Regions from separate parts of the Paenibacillus xanthanilyticus genome, predicted to be linked through region 2. Evidence: predicted binding sites of a transcription regulator. Region 2 holds the regulator's gene; the other holds the start of a gene.
The links. Region 2 encodes LexA, which represses DNA repair genes until DNA is damaged. Its sites were predicted from a motif close to CGAACATATGTTCG; they were not measured.
Positions count from the first base shown of each region.

Region 1: ACFSKT_RS06845 (DNA polymerase IV) is a predicted target of LexA. The motif match lies at 4,612-4,625, and genes of this name have one in related genera.

Region 1 covers NZ_JBHUHA010000001.1:1,705,284-1,711,799, reverse strand. Annotated here, with positions in the region: gene ACFSKT_RS06870 (arsenic transporter) at 1-1,375, shown strand, start outside; gene arsC (arsenate reductase (thioredoxin)) at 1,405-1,830, shown strand; gene ACFSKT_RS06860 (protein-tyrosine phosphatase family protein) at 1,881-2,315, shown strand; gene ACFSKT_RS06855 (NAD(P)-binding domain-containing protein) at 2,414-3,826, opposite strand; gene ACFSKT_RS06850 (MarR family winged helix-turn-helix transcriptional regulator) at 3,914-4,363, opposite strand; gene ACFSKT_RS06845 (DNA polymerase IV) at 4,674-5,930, shown strand; gene ACFSKT_RS06840 (YhjD family protein) at 5,927-6,403, shown strand; gene ACFSKT_RS06835 (YolD-like family protein) at 6,488-6,516, opposite strand, start outside.
Region 2 covers NZ_JBHUHA010000002.1:63,422-69,937, forward strand. Annotated here, with positions in the region: gene ACFSKT_RS17315 (1,2-dihydroxy-3-keto-5-methylthiopentene dioxygenase) at 1-285, shown strand, start outside; gene ACFSKT_RS17320 (HAD family hydrolase) at 366-1,151, opposite strand; gene ACFSKT_RS17325 (MFS transporter) at 1,171-1,692, opposite strand; gene ACFSKT_RS17330 (aldo/keto reductase) at 1,826-2,812, opposite strand; gene ACFSKT_RS17335 (DUF896 domain-containing protein) at 2,862-3,050, opposite strand; gene ACFSKT_RS17340 (LysM peptidoglycan-binding domain-containing protein) at 3,157-3,537, opposite strand; gene lexA (transcriptional repressor LexA) at 3,728-4,348, shown strand; gene ACFSKT_RS17350 (hypothetical protein) at 4,552-4,725, shown strand; gene ACFSKT_RS17355 (peptidylprolyl isomerase) at 4,937-6,019, opposite strand; gene glnA (type I glutamate--ammonia ligase) at 6,248-6,516, opposite strand, start outside.

The DNA.
Region 1 (6,516 bases), on a different contig from region 2:
ACTCGTTTTTGTCATCTGGCAGCCCCGTGGGCTGAACATCGGTTGGTCCGCCGCTGGTGGCGCCATCGTGGCTTTGATTTGTGGTGTCGTTAGTTTTACCGACGTATGGGATGTAACGCAGATCGTCTGGAACGCAACGCTTGCGTTCGTGGCCGTCATCCTTATTTCCTTAATTCTCGATGAAATTGGATTTTTTGAGTGGGCCGCCTTACACATGGCACGATTTGCTGGCGGAAACGGCCGGCTGATGTATGTGTACGTCATCTTGCTTGGTGCCGCTGTAGCGGCATTCTTCGCCAATGATGGAGCCGCGCTTATTTTGACTCCGATCGTACTCGCCATGGTTAGAGCGCTGAAATTCGATGATCGTATGATTTTACCTTTTATCATGGCGAGTGGTTTTATCTCGGATACGGCATCGCTGCCTTTCGTCGTGAGTAACCTGGTGAACATTGTATCATCGGATTTCTTCGGAATTACGTTTGTTGACTATGCTAGTCGGATGATCGTTCCTACTCTTTTCTCCATTGTGGCGAGTTTGCTGGTGCTCTTCTTCTACTTCCGCAATGACATTCCGGCCAACTATGACTTGAAGCAGCTGAAGAAGCCGAAAGAGGCAATCAAAGACATGCGATTATTCCGACTCTCATGGGTTGTCCTTGGGGTGTTGTTAGTCGCGTATATGTGGAGTGAATTCATCCATATACCGGTTTCCATTATCGCAGGTGCAGCGGCAGTTGTGTTCCTGATCTTTGCAAGACAGAGCCATGCTATACACACCTGGACGCTGGTAAAAGGCGCGCCTTGGGCAGTTGTGGTGTTCTCGATCGGCATGTACGTTGTTGTATACGGACTGCGCAACGTGGGCTTAACAGACGAGCTGGGGAAAGTATTCCAGTGGGTTAGCGAGCAAGGTCTATTCATCTCCACGGTGGGTGCTGGGTTCATCGCCGCTATTCTGTCCTCTATTATGAATAACATGCCGACCGTGATGATCGATGCGTTGGCGATCAAGGGAACGCAGACCGAAGGCATCCTTAGAGAGTCGTTAATTTACGCCAACGTCATTGGTTCTGACCTGGGACCCAAAATCACGCCGATTGGGTCGCTTGCAACCCTGCTATGGCTCCATGTTCTTTCGCAAAAGGGCGTGAAAATCGGCTGGGGCTATTACTTTAAGGTTGGCATCACGCTGACCGTTCCGACGCTTCTTATCACCCTCATTGGCTTGTATGTATGGCTGCTGGTAATCGATTCCGTTACGATGAACATCTGGATCATTATTGCAGCGATTGTAGGTATAGCCGGCCTTGCTTTGTTTATCTTCAATAAGCTTCAATCCGGTAAGCGCCGTAAAAGCAAAGCCGTGAATTAAAATCGTTCAAATTAAAGGAGAACTTACTTATGGAGAAGAAACCACTCGTTTATTTTTTGTGCACAGGAAACTCTTGCCGCAGTCAAATCGCCGACGGCTTCTTGAAAGAGCTCGGCGGAGATCAATACGAGGTCAAGAGCGCGGGTCTCGAAGCACATGGTTTGAACCCGCGTGCGGTTGCGACGATGAAGGAAGCGGGCATCGATATTACAAGCCATACCTCGGATGTAATCGACCCTGAGATTCTCAATCGGGCCGACTACGTGATTACGCTTTGCGGTCACGCTGACGAGCATTGCCCGGTTATCTCGAATACAAACGTCGTGAAATGGCATTGGGGCTTCGAGGATCCTGCAAAAGCAACGGGCACGGAGGAAGAGATCACAGCGAAGTTCCGTGAAGTGCGCGATTCGATCAAGAGCCGTATCCGTGAGTTCGTGGAGACGGGTAAGTAAATCATGACTCGTAAAGCCGTTTGAGAAACGAAACAAAGGAGTTTGATCACATGCGGAAGAATTACCAAAACCTCGTGGAGGATAAAATCTTTTTCGGCGGAGCTGCCGATGTCGAAGACATGTTCAAGAATGAGGCAATCGAAGTTGTTGTCGATTTACGAGGAGAAGCAACCGAGTGCGCGTATCCAAACGAGAACCTCGAATGGGTTCAAATTCCTCTTGGCGACAATGCGGAGGGACCCCAAGATCAGTTGTTGAAGGAAGCCATTCATCACGTTGTAGAGGCCTATAAGAGCGGTAAAAAGGTAGGGTTCCATTGCGGCGGCGGCAGCGGGAGGACCGGCGCTGTGGCGGTTGGAACGCTTATTGAGCTCGGAAAAAGCCAGACTATTGAAGAGGCTGAATCATTGGCGAAGTCGATTCGGCCGAAGGTGAATATTAAACCGGCACAGCGTGAGGCACTGGAAAAATTGTATAAGGGTTAATGATTGGGGGATCCAGGTGTGGATCCCCTTTTTTGTGGAGGATCGAAATTATTAGCGATCCTTAGCAGCAAGGAATCGGCTGGCCGGGACGCTTTCGTTTATTCAACACCATAAGTTTGGCCACCGGATGACTCCACTTCTTTCACTGGCCCGCAGCAGCTGCTTGAGGACGACGACACGGCGATCGGCTTAATCGAAAGCTTCTTCGGTTTTGGCCCGCAGCACGTATCATGCTCCGTAACAGCCAGCAAGGATTTCGGCACCGAGCATACCCCGGTTTCTGGCAGATGCAGTTTTACCTCGCGAGCAGCTTCAAAATCCCCAGCCAAAGCAGCCACAACGCTGCGCGCCTGCTCATAACCGGTCGCGAGCAAGAATGTCGGTGCGCGGCCATAGCTCTTCGAACCCACGATGTAAAAGTTCTTCTCTGGTTGGCGGAGTTCGGCTTCGCCGTGTGGACGGACCGTGCCGCAGCTGTGGAGGTTAGGATCGATTAAATCGGCAAGTTGTGGTACGGATTCAACAACGGCATCGCTCGCATACCGCAGTTCGCGAAGGAAGGTGAAATCAGGTCGAGATCCCGCGGCGACAATGACCTCATCGATTTTAGCTATGGTGTAGCCTTGGTCTAACTTTGTTCCATGCAGGGATAGCTTATGGGTTGCTTGATCTTTCGTAATCTGGTGGATGAGGAAGGGGGTGTGAACCAGGACGTTGCCGTTCTGCACATATCGGTTGGCACGTGTCCCAAGCTCGCCGCGAGCTGGCAACCCGTCGTTTTCGCCGCCCCCAAAGGCATCATTTACGGATTGCTTTCGAAGCACCCAGTGGATCGTGGTTTCGGGTACTTGCAGTTTTAATTCGTGGAGGAGCGTAAGCGATTGAATAGCGGAATGCCCGCTGCCAACGACCACGATATTCTTACCGGCATATCGATCTCTGCTTGCACCCAAGCTGTCCGGGATGCCATATGTGATGTGCTGCGTGTATTCCTTTTCGCCCTCAGCTGAAGTGCCGCTGGCTCCTAGCGGGTTTGGGGTAAGCCATGTTCCTGTTGCATCAATAACGGCGGCAGCCTCTACACGATGCGTATGGCCTTGTTTTTCGTATTCAATCAGGAAAGGCGCACGTTCGCGTCCCGCCGTTTTCATTTTATCGAATCCTTTGCGATAGATCGCTTTAACCGTCGCTTCCAATTGAATATAGGGCTTGATCGGCGTCAGTTGGGCTAGCGGCTCCAAATAAAGCTTAATCAGTTCATCTCCTGTCGGCATCTGATCGTGCGGAGGCGGGCTCCACCCCGTCGCAAGCAGAAGCTCCTTAGCGGCTGCATCGATATTGAATTCCCAGGGAGAAAACATGCTTACATGCTGCCAGCTGCGAACCGAAGCTCCAACCTGTGCGCCTCTTTCAAAAAGCACAAAAGGCATGTTTCTTTTTACAAGCTGGGCAGCGGCTGCTAAAGCTACGGGACCGCCGCCAATAATCGCGGTTGGTAAGGGGTTCATCATTTCGTCGTCCTCCTAAAATGAAGGTTGGATTGTTTTGGTCGTTTAATATTTGCAATTTGCAATTATGAGCTTAAAAGTAAACCCCCATTATTTCGGAGGTAAACAACATGAAGTTGATTTCTGCATGGCATCGTTAAAAAGTTTGATGGAGCGTATGACGGTATCTCTTTCGAAATCTGTCATTGTCGAGAGAACGCTGTGAAGCTGAGTATTTACGGTCAGATTAATGTCATTCTCGATCCCAAGCCCTTCAGGTGTTAAGGACAAGATATTGATGCGATTATCGGCGGGATGGGGCGTTTTCTTAACCAATCCCTTATCGACTAAGGTTTTGACCTGCCTGCTGAAGGTCGTAATATCCATCCCTAAAGCACCGGCGATTTCTTGCATGGAAGGTTGGTGCTGGCGGTTGATCTCGTACAAGATATGGCTCTGCACAAGCGAAATCTCTTGGCCGCAGCAGTTGTCGCAGCATTGCTCATTCAATAATCCGAAGTTTCTCGACAGCAGCTGAAACAAGTTCCGTACATTTTCCATTGTCATGACCTCCTGATTCCGTTATACCACTTATATTTGCAAAATGCAAATGTTATTGATTATCGGGCTTCAATCGAAAAGCAGTCGGAGTATGTTGCCGAGCAGAATTTTCCCCTTATGGGTTGGGCATCCCTGAATCGGTATTCCCCGCGCGCGGCGTCGGTCTTTCAGCGGAAGATCCAATTATGTTGTAGTCAGAAATTGGATTTGAAAAAATACCTCCCACTGGGGATTTAGACCTTGCATCACGAACATACATTCGGTATATAATAAAAACACGAACATACTTTCGGTTATTGGGGGTGTCATTATGGTGGTGCCCGTTATCATGTTGGCGGATTGCCAATCCTTTTATGCGTCAGTCGAAAAAGCAGCGCACCCAGAATATCGCGATAAGCCACTCATTGTGGCTGGCGATCCCGCACGCAGATCAGGAATCGTACTTGCGGCATGTCCAATCGCTAAAAAATTCGGTATTACAACCGCAGAAACATTGGGGGAAGCTTTGGGAAAATGTCCGGATGTGGTGGTCATTCGTCCGCACATGCAGACCTACATTGACGTATCCCTTATGATTACGGAGATCTTTGAGTCGTTTACGGACTTAGTCGAACCCTTCTCGATTGATGAACAGTTTCTCGATGTCACGGGTTCGCTTTCGTATTTCGGATCACCCGAAGAAATTGCTCGAAGGATTCAGATTAAGGTGATGATGTATACAGGCGTCTGGATCAGAATTGGTATAAGCTCCACGAAGATCTTGGCTAAGATGGCTACAGATATCTGGGCAAAGAAAAGTGAAACGGGAATTTTCACGCTGCCTAAAAGTGAGGTGGAGAGTCTGTTGTGGCCGCAGCCCGTGAACAAAATGTTTGGTGTTGGTTCGCGGATGACGGCTCATTTTAACCGGATGGGGATTACCGCCATCGGGGATATCGCCCGGCTGCCGCTCGCAGAGCTGAAGCGGAAAATGAGAATTGTAATGGGCAAAAACAGCGACATTCAAGCTGAATTATATTGGCAAACCGCGAACGGGATCGATTCCAGCGCGGTTACACCGGGTACGCATGATGTCCAGCAGGCGATTGGCCATCAGATGACGCTGCCGCGCGACTACAGCCGCAAAGAAGACATTGAAGTCATACTGCTTGAGCTAAGTGAAGAGGTATGCCGGCGCTGTCGAGCCAAGGGATATATGGGCTCCGTTATTTCCGTAGGCTGCCAAGGAGCCGACTTCGACAGACCTACGGGATTCTATCGACAGGTCACGGTTGCTGATCCGACCAACATCACGAATGAAGTTTTTGAAACGGCGCGGAAGTTATTTTATGCCCATTGGGACGAGATGCCTGTCCGTAAGCTTGGCGTGGTGGTATCGAAGTTGACCCGCGATACGCAATACCAGCTGACCCTTTTCGGTAATCGGGAGAAAGCAAGGCGATTAGAACGAGCTACCGATCAAATCAAGTACCGTTATGGAGGTACCGCAATCTTGCGAGCTTCCTCTTTATTAGGGGCTGCGCAAGCGCTTGAACGTAGTGCAAAAATCGGGGGGCACTATAAGTGAGTAAGAAACTTCAAGGTAACGGCCGCTGGGAATCCAGCCGTATGATGCTCCCGGAACATCGAGAACAATATCTCAGTCGGAGGCACGGGCAGCATGAACAGGCGAAGACCGAACTGCCGAGCAAGGAAGAACTCGAATTGGTTCGCGATTTTGTTCTGCTCCCCATGATGCTTACGATTGTAGAAAAAAACAGCACGGAAATCGGGCTTACTTCCTATTCGTTGAAAAGCTTATATATCAAGGCTTCCCAGGTTTTGATGACGCGCATCCACGCCGATCTTAGCGAAGTTAGGAAGAAAATGAAGGTCCGAAATATCAAAGTGTTTGAAGAAGAGCGCGTAGACAGCGCTATTCATTATCGATTTGTGTGCCGGGGATATGAGGACACCTTTGCCATGATGCGCGATGTGGCGCGGGCGGAGATCAGTGTACGGATTGCCAGGTATGTGTCGGAGATGTTTAAGCCGTCCTAAAAAAGCACAGAAGCCTACCGCTCAGAAAGGGTCTATATAGCAGGCCCATTATCTGAGCGGCGTCATTGGCGTGACCTTCCTGCATCAGGCGTCGATACGGGAAACATCGATAA
Region 2 (6,516 bases):
CCTAACCTGGACGAACTGTTGAAGAAGTTCGAATCGGTCCATACACATACGGAAGACGAAGTCCGTGCAATTACGGCGGGAAAAGGCATTTTCATCATTAAAGGCACCGACGATGTCGGCTACTTCGACGTCGAGCTCGAAGCCGGCGACGTTATCTCGGTACCGGAGCACAAGGCGCACTTCTTCACGCTGATGGAGAACCGTCAAATCGTTGCCGTACGCCTCTTCATCGAGACGGAAGGCTGGATTGCGCACCCGTACGCGGACCCTTCGTTCCAGAAATAATTCATACCTAACCAATAACCCCCGCTCTCCTAGGAGAACGGGGGTTGTTTTGCGTTTCCTTCGTTGGGAACGCGCGAAGTTTAGGCCAGCAGCGGCAGCAGCTCTTCGAGATGCTTGATTTCGTGGGTAGGAATGATTTCGTCCGTCCGGACCGCGCCATGACGGTTGACCCATACGGAAGTCATGCCGATCGTGTTCGCGCCCAGAATATCGGTCGTCAGCTTGTCTCCGACCATAATGCCGTCCTCCGGCTCGATGCCCAGACGCTCTAACGCGTGTTTGAAAATCGAAGCAGCCGGCTTCCCTTCGCCGAACGTGCCCGAAATGATAATATGATCGAAGTACGGCGCAAGCTCCGGCACGCCATCGAGCTTCTCTTGCTGCAAATCCGGCGAGCCGTTCGTCAGCAGCAGCAGCATGTATTTGCCCTTGAGCTGCTCGAGCAGACGGAAAGTTTCTTCATAGACATACGGACGCTTGCGGCGCTCTGCCGGGAACTGCTCGGCCAGCTCCGCGCCTAATTCCGGATGGTCGATACCAAGCGCCTTAAGACCGCGCGTCCACGATTCGCGGCGGTAGAGAGGCGCGAGCTGCTGGAGCTTGCGGAACTCCTCCTGCTCGCCGGCCAAGAAATTCGCCCACAAGCCTTCGAAGGGATTGATGCCGATCATTTTGGTGAACGGGAATGTCTCGTACGATGCATACAACTCGCGCGCCGCTTCCCGCACGGCAGCTTCCAACTCCTTGGCATTCAGGCCCGTTCGGGCCGCTCCCGATTCACAGGTTGCATCGAATGCTTCCTGCACGCTGCGCTCGTCCCACAACAGCGTATCATCCAAATCAAACAGTACGGCTTTCTTCGGCATGCTTCATTTGCACTCCAGTCTAATTTTTCTCGTTGAACGGTATGTTATGGACGGCTGCGAACGCGCGAAGGCGTTCCGCCATCTCATCCGTCGGATATCGGTTGATCATGCGGCTAAATACCCAATTTGCGCCCTTCTGCTGCTCGATGACGACCGAACCTTTCTGTACGCTGATCGCCTTGATGGCAACCGTATATAGATTGCGGTCTCCGCCGAAACGGCGCGTGCGGACATAATCCTTGCCAACCGACAGATAAGGGCGGCGAAGAATGAAGATAACTGCCATCAGCACGTAAAGGCCGATCGTCACCCAATACATCGCGCCCGCATCTTTGTAATAATCCGACGTGAACGTCGTAATGACGTACATCCCGATGAAGAGAACGAGGAATGCCGGCATGATAAAACTGCGGCCTTTGAACGTATCCAATTTTTCCTCTGTCTTTTGCACATGAAGCGGCGTCTGGCCGTATTTCTTGCGCTGCTTATTCAGCTGTGTCTGGTTTTTGCGAACTTTGCGTTCCCAGGATCTTGATGACAAATGGGGAGCCTCCTAATTTACAGGTAGATAGAGATCGGGGATCGCGCTCGACGCGCAACCCCCAGGCTATTACGGATGATGCCTGTTTTTGGTTTCATGCGATTCTACTCGAACCCCGATTGAACCCAGCGCCTTAAAACGGCCGTGCGAATTTCTCGATAAATCGATTCGGATACTCCGAAGGCAGCTTGCTTACTTCGTCCAGGCGGTCGTACAGCTCACGCGGAAGCGTCCAGCCGACGGCGCCCATATTATCCTCGAACTGCTCCAACGTGCTTGCGCCGAAGATCGGAGAGGTGATCCCTTGGCGGCTCAACAACCACGCGAGCGAAATTTGGGCCGGCGACTTATCCAGCTCTCCGGCGATCTTCCGGACTTCCTCCAAGATCGCGAAGTTCTTGTCCGAGTTACGCAACGCCCACGAGCTTTCACCAACCTTGGACGTCAGCCTGCCTGCCGTTGGTTCTTCCCGGTTATATCGGCCGGTAAGAAAACCGCCTCCAAGCGGCGCCCAAGGAATGATGCCGATATTCTCCTCGCGGCAGAGCGACATCATCTCGCGGTCCATCTCCCGGCTAACCAAGCTATACTGGGGCTGAATGGAAATGAAACGAACGTACCGGTTCATATCGCTGACGGCCAAAGACTTCATCAGCTGCCACGCGAAAAAGTTCGAGCACCCGATATAGCGGACTTTGCCAGCGGTCACGAGATCATCCAACGCGCGGAGCGTCTCTTCGATCGGCGTCGCGTGATCCCATACATGTACCTGGTACAAGTCGATGTAATCCGTCTGCAGACGCTTCAAACTGGCATCGACGCCATCCATGATATGCTTGCGGGAGATTCCCGCCCCGTTCGGATGATCCGCGGTTGGCATCCGGACCTTCGTGGCGAGCACGACTTCCGAGCGGCGGCCTTGGATCGCTTTGCCGACGATCTCTTCGGAGCGGCCGGAGACGTATACGTCCGCGGTATCCAGGAAATTGCCGCCTTTCTCAAAAAAACGATGAATCATCTCAACGGAGTCCTGCTCGCTCGTCGTATTGCCGAACGTCATCGTGCCTAGGCACAGCTCCGACACTGCAAGTCCGCTTCTACCTAATAAACGGTATTCCATATCGACATTCCTCCTCGTATTCGATCCAACGGCTCGAGGTCTTGATGTCTTAATGTTTGATGTTGTCTTCCTCGTCCTCGACAAACTTGATATTATCCAGCTGCCCGCGGAAGTTCCGTTTGAAATTGTCCAAATATTGTTTGCGCAGCTCGGCGCGTTCCGCTGTCTCTTCCTCCGTTAACCCCACGGTCTTATGCTTGCGCGACAGCTCGTTTATACGTGCGATGATTTTCTCCAAAGTGGTACGCCTCTCTTTCCGTAACGCTCATGCTAGTCAACATTCCACTCTTTACTTTGACATTTTTGCTCGTCCATTGTCAAGACAACAACAAAAAACGGCGAACCTAGTGGTCCGCCGGAATGATTAAGCTCTGGCCTGCATGCAACGCTCTCTCTCGAAGCCCATTGCGCTGCTTGATGGAGTAGATGACTTCGCGGATATCCTCGCCGCTGCCCTTCACTTCGCTTGCGATCGCCCAAAGCGTATCGCCGCTGCCAACTACGATAACCTGTTCGGATGCCGTCGGCGCTTCCGGAATGGCTGTAGTCGCATTGCCTTTCATAATCATGAATCCGATAAAAAGAAGGAAAAAGAACGCAACGACTGTCGTGAATTTCGCAATATGGCTTGCTCTCAACTTTTTGACGCGTTTGTTCGCTGCCGTGCGTCTTGCCGTACCTTGTTTCCGTTCCGTGTATGTATAAGTAGAGACCGTGTTTACCATATTCGATTCCCCCAAACGTTTGTTCTGTTCTCGATGAACTAAGAATAACACGAACACTCGTTTGGTGTCAACGACATTTGGAACATTTGTTCGCACCCCGATGCGAACTTGTGTTTCTCGAACTTATGTTTGTACGAACTCCGGTTCTGTGTTATAATTTGACACAAATGAACTTATGGAGTGATCTCGTTTGTCGAAACTTTCCAACCGCCAGCAGGCGATACTCGAATTCATCAAGACCGAGGTTCGGGAGAAGGGCTACCCGCCTTCCGTCCGTGAAATCGGCGAAGCGGTCGGACTAGCCTCCAGTTCGACGGTTCACGGCCATTTGGACCGGCTAGAGAAGAAGGGCTTGATCCGCCGCGACCCGACGAAACCCCGCGCCATTGAAATACTGGACTCCGATATGGAGAGCATCCCTTTCCCGCTCGCGATCGCCAAAGTACCCGTGGTCGGTAAAGTTACGGCCGGCCTACCGATTACGGCAACCGAGAATATCGAAGATTACTTCCCTCTGCCTGCTGATCGCGTCGGAGACGACAACGTCTTCATTCTGAACGTTATGGGCGAGAGCATGATCGAAGCAGGCATTCATGATGGCGATTATGTAATCGTCCGTCAGCAGCAGACGGCGAACAATGGCGAGATCGTTGTCGCGATGACCGAGGATGACGAAGCAACCGTCAAGACGTTCTATAAGGAACGCGATCACATCCGTCTTCAACCTGAGAACTCGACGATGGAGCCGATCCGGCTGCGCAACGTGACGATTCTCGGCAAAGTAATTGGACTCTTCCGCGATATCCATTAATCGAACAGGTAATCGAACAGGCAGACCTTACGACGATAGACGTCGTCAGGTCTGCCTGTTTCTTTTGCTCTCATGTTCGTTCACGCATAATAGGCATCATAACGACTTGACCAATTCAGGCTTTCGCATGCGAACGTTCGTCCAATCGATTCGAACCATGGCATCATAGCATAACGTATTCCAGTTCGATCGAGGTGATGAAGTTGCTGACGAAACTGAAACAACCCGGTTTGATCATCGGAATCCTTGGCGCGGCCAAACTGCTGCTCGACAGCGCCGGCATTCAAATTCCGGACGAGACGATCAATGATCTTGCAAACGGTATCAGTGCCGTTCTTGTCGTCATTTCTATTTTCGTCGATCACGGAAAATCCTAAGCTCCGCCTTCTTCATCTTAGCCGGCCTCGTGCCGGCGAACGGGAAGCCGCCTTGTGCGCGCTTCTTTTTTGTATTCACTTCTCTTCGGCGCATGCGCATGTCACTCGCAGTCGTTAACAAAGAGAAGAACCCTGATGCACATGGCTTCTAGGGTTCTTCATCTTGGTCATTCATGGTCGTCGGGGTGGCGCAGGCAATCCTTCGCCTTCACTACCTCCCATTAAGCGTATTCGTAATTTGCGCTTTAGACTTTAGTTCTTCCAGCAACTGAGGCGAAAGCTCCGCAATCTTCTGGCGGATGAGCTGTTCTCGAATTTCCGCTTTTTTGCCTTCAAGCGTAGCGGCCTTTGCTTCCTTATAGCCGGTTACTTTGATAATGTGGAAGCCAAACTCAGTCTCGATCGGTCCGCCCAGCTCTCCAACCTTTAGCGAAAACGCAGCTTCTTCAAACTCAGAAACCATTACGCCTCTGCCGAAGAAACCAAGATCGCCTCCGGTTCCCTTACTGCCCGTGTCGGTCGATTGTTCTTTCGCCAGCTTCGCAAAATCCGCGCCTCCCTTCAGCTGCATCATAATTTCATCGGCTTGTGCTTTCGTGGAGACCAAAATATGCGAAGCTTTCACTTCCTCAGGCTGATCGAACATCGCTCTATTGGCCTCAAAATATTGTTTCACTTCTTCATCGGACACTTTCGCACGCAGCTCCACGAGCTTGCGAATACGTAACTGCATCGGTATTTGCTTCTTCAAATCTTCGAGTGTCATGTTCGATTGCTGAAGAGCAGCATGAAATTCCGAATCGGAGGAGAACTGCTTCTTGATCTGCGCCATTTCCGCATCCACATCTTTGTCGCTGATGACGATCCCCTTCTTCTTCGCCTCCTGCTTCACAAGCTCTTCTTGTATCAGGTTGTCCAGCATTTGGGATCCGCCGACTGCGGCCATCGCTGCGTAAAGCTGATTTTTGGTAATGGGAACGCCGTTAACTGAACCGACCACGCCATTGCCTTCATTGCCTAAAGGCGACGAATCTGGTTTGCTCGCAATCATCACAGATTTCGTAGCACCATTATAATTGACTTCTGCACCAAGCATCTCAGCGGCAGAGCGGAGCGGGACGTAAGTAACCCCCTTAATGGATATAGGTTCAACGGTTGATTTTTTGCCATTTACGATCAAGGTCATTTTCGTGGCCGCATAGGCGCCTGCACCTGCTGCGAGCATCATGCCCGCGATGACCAGTGTCGTTATGCCCACTCGACGAAAAAGGATATTGCCCATAAGTTTACCCACAATTAAGCCTCCCGCTGTAATCTTTTCCGGATCTCTCCATAGTCTGAATCATTGCGTTTTATATCTGTAATCATAAAAAAAACTCCCTTCGAATTGCCAAACGACGCAAATCAAAGGGAGACTTTATTAAAAATATATAAGTGGTTTCCAGCTGTAGTTGAACAGCTTGATGCTGAAGCGCTGACTGAGATCATACCTCCGGACAACGCCAAGCCAAGGACATCTATTTTAGTACAGCGTCAGATATTGATCGCGCTCCCATTGGTGAACCTGGGTGCGGTACATATCCCACTCGATTTCTTTCAGCTCATAGAAGTGCGCAAGCGCATGGTCGCCGAGCGCGTCGCAGATGACCTCGTTGCGGAGCAGCTCGTCGAGCGCTTCCTTCAAATCCGACGGCAGGCTTGGAATACCTTCGTCGATGCGCTCTTCTTCGGTCATAACGTATACATTGCGGTCTACCGGCGCCGGAAGCGGCATTTTGTTCTTTATGCCGT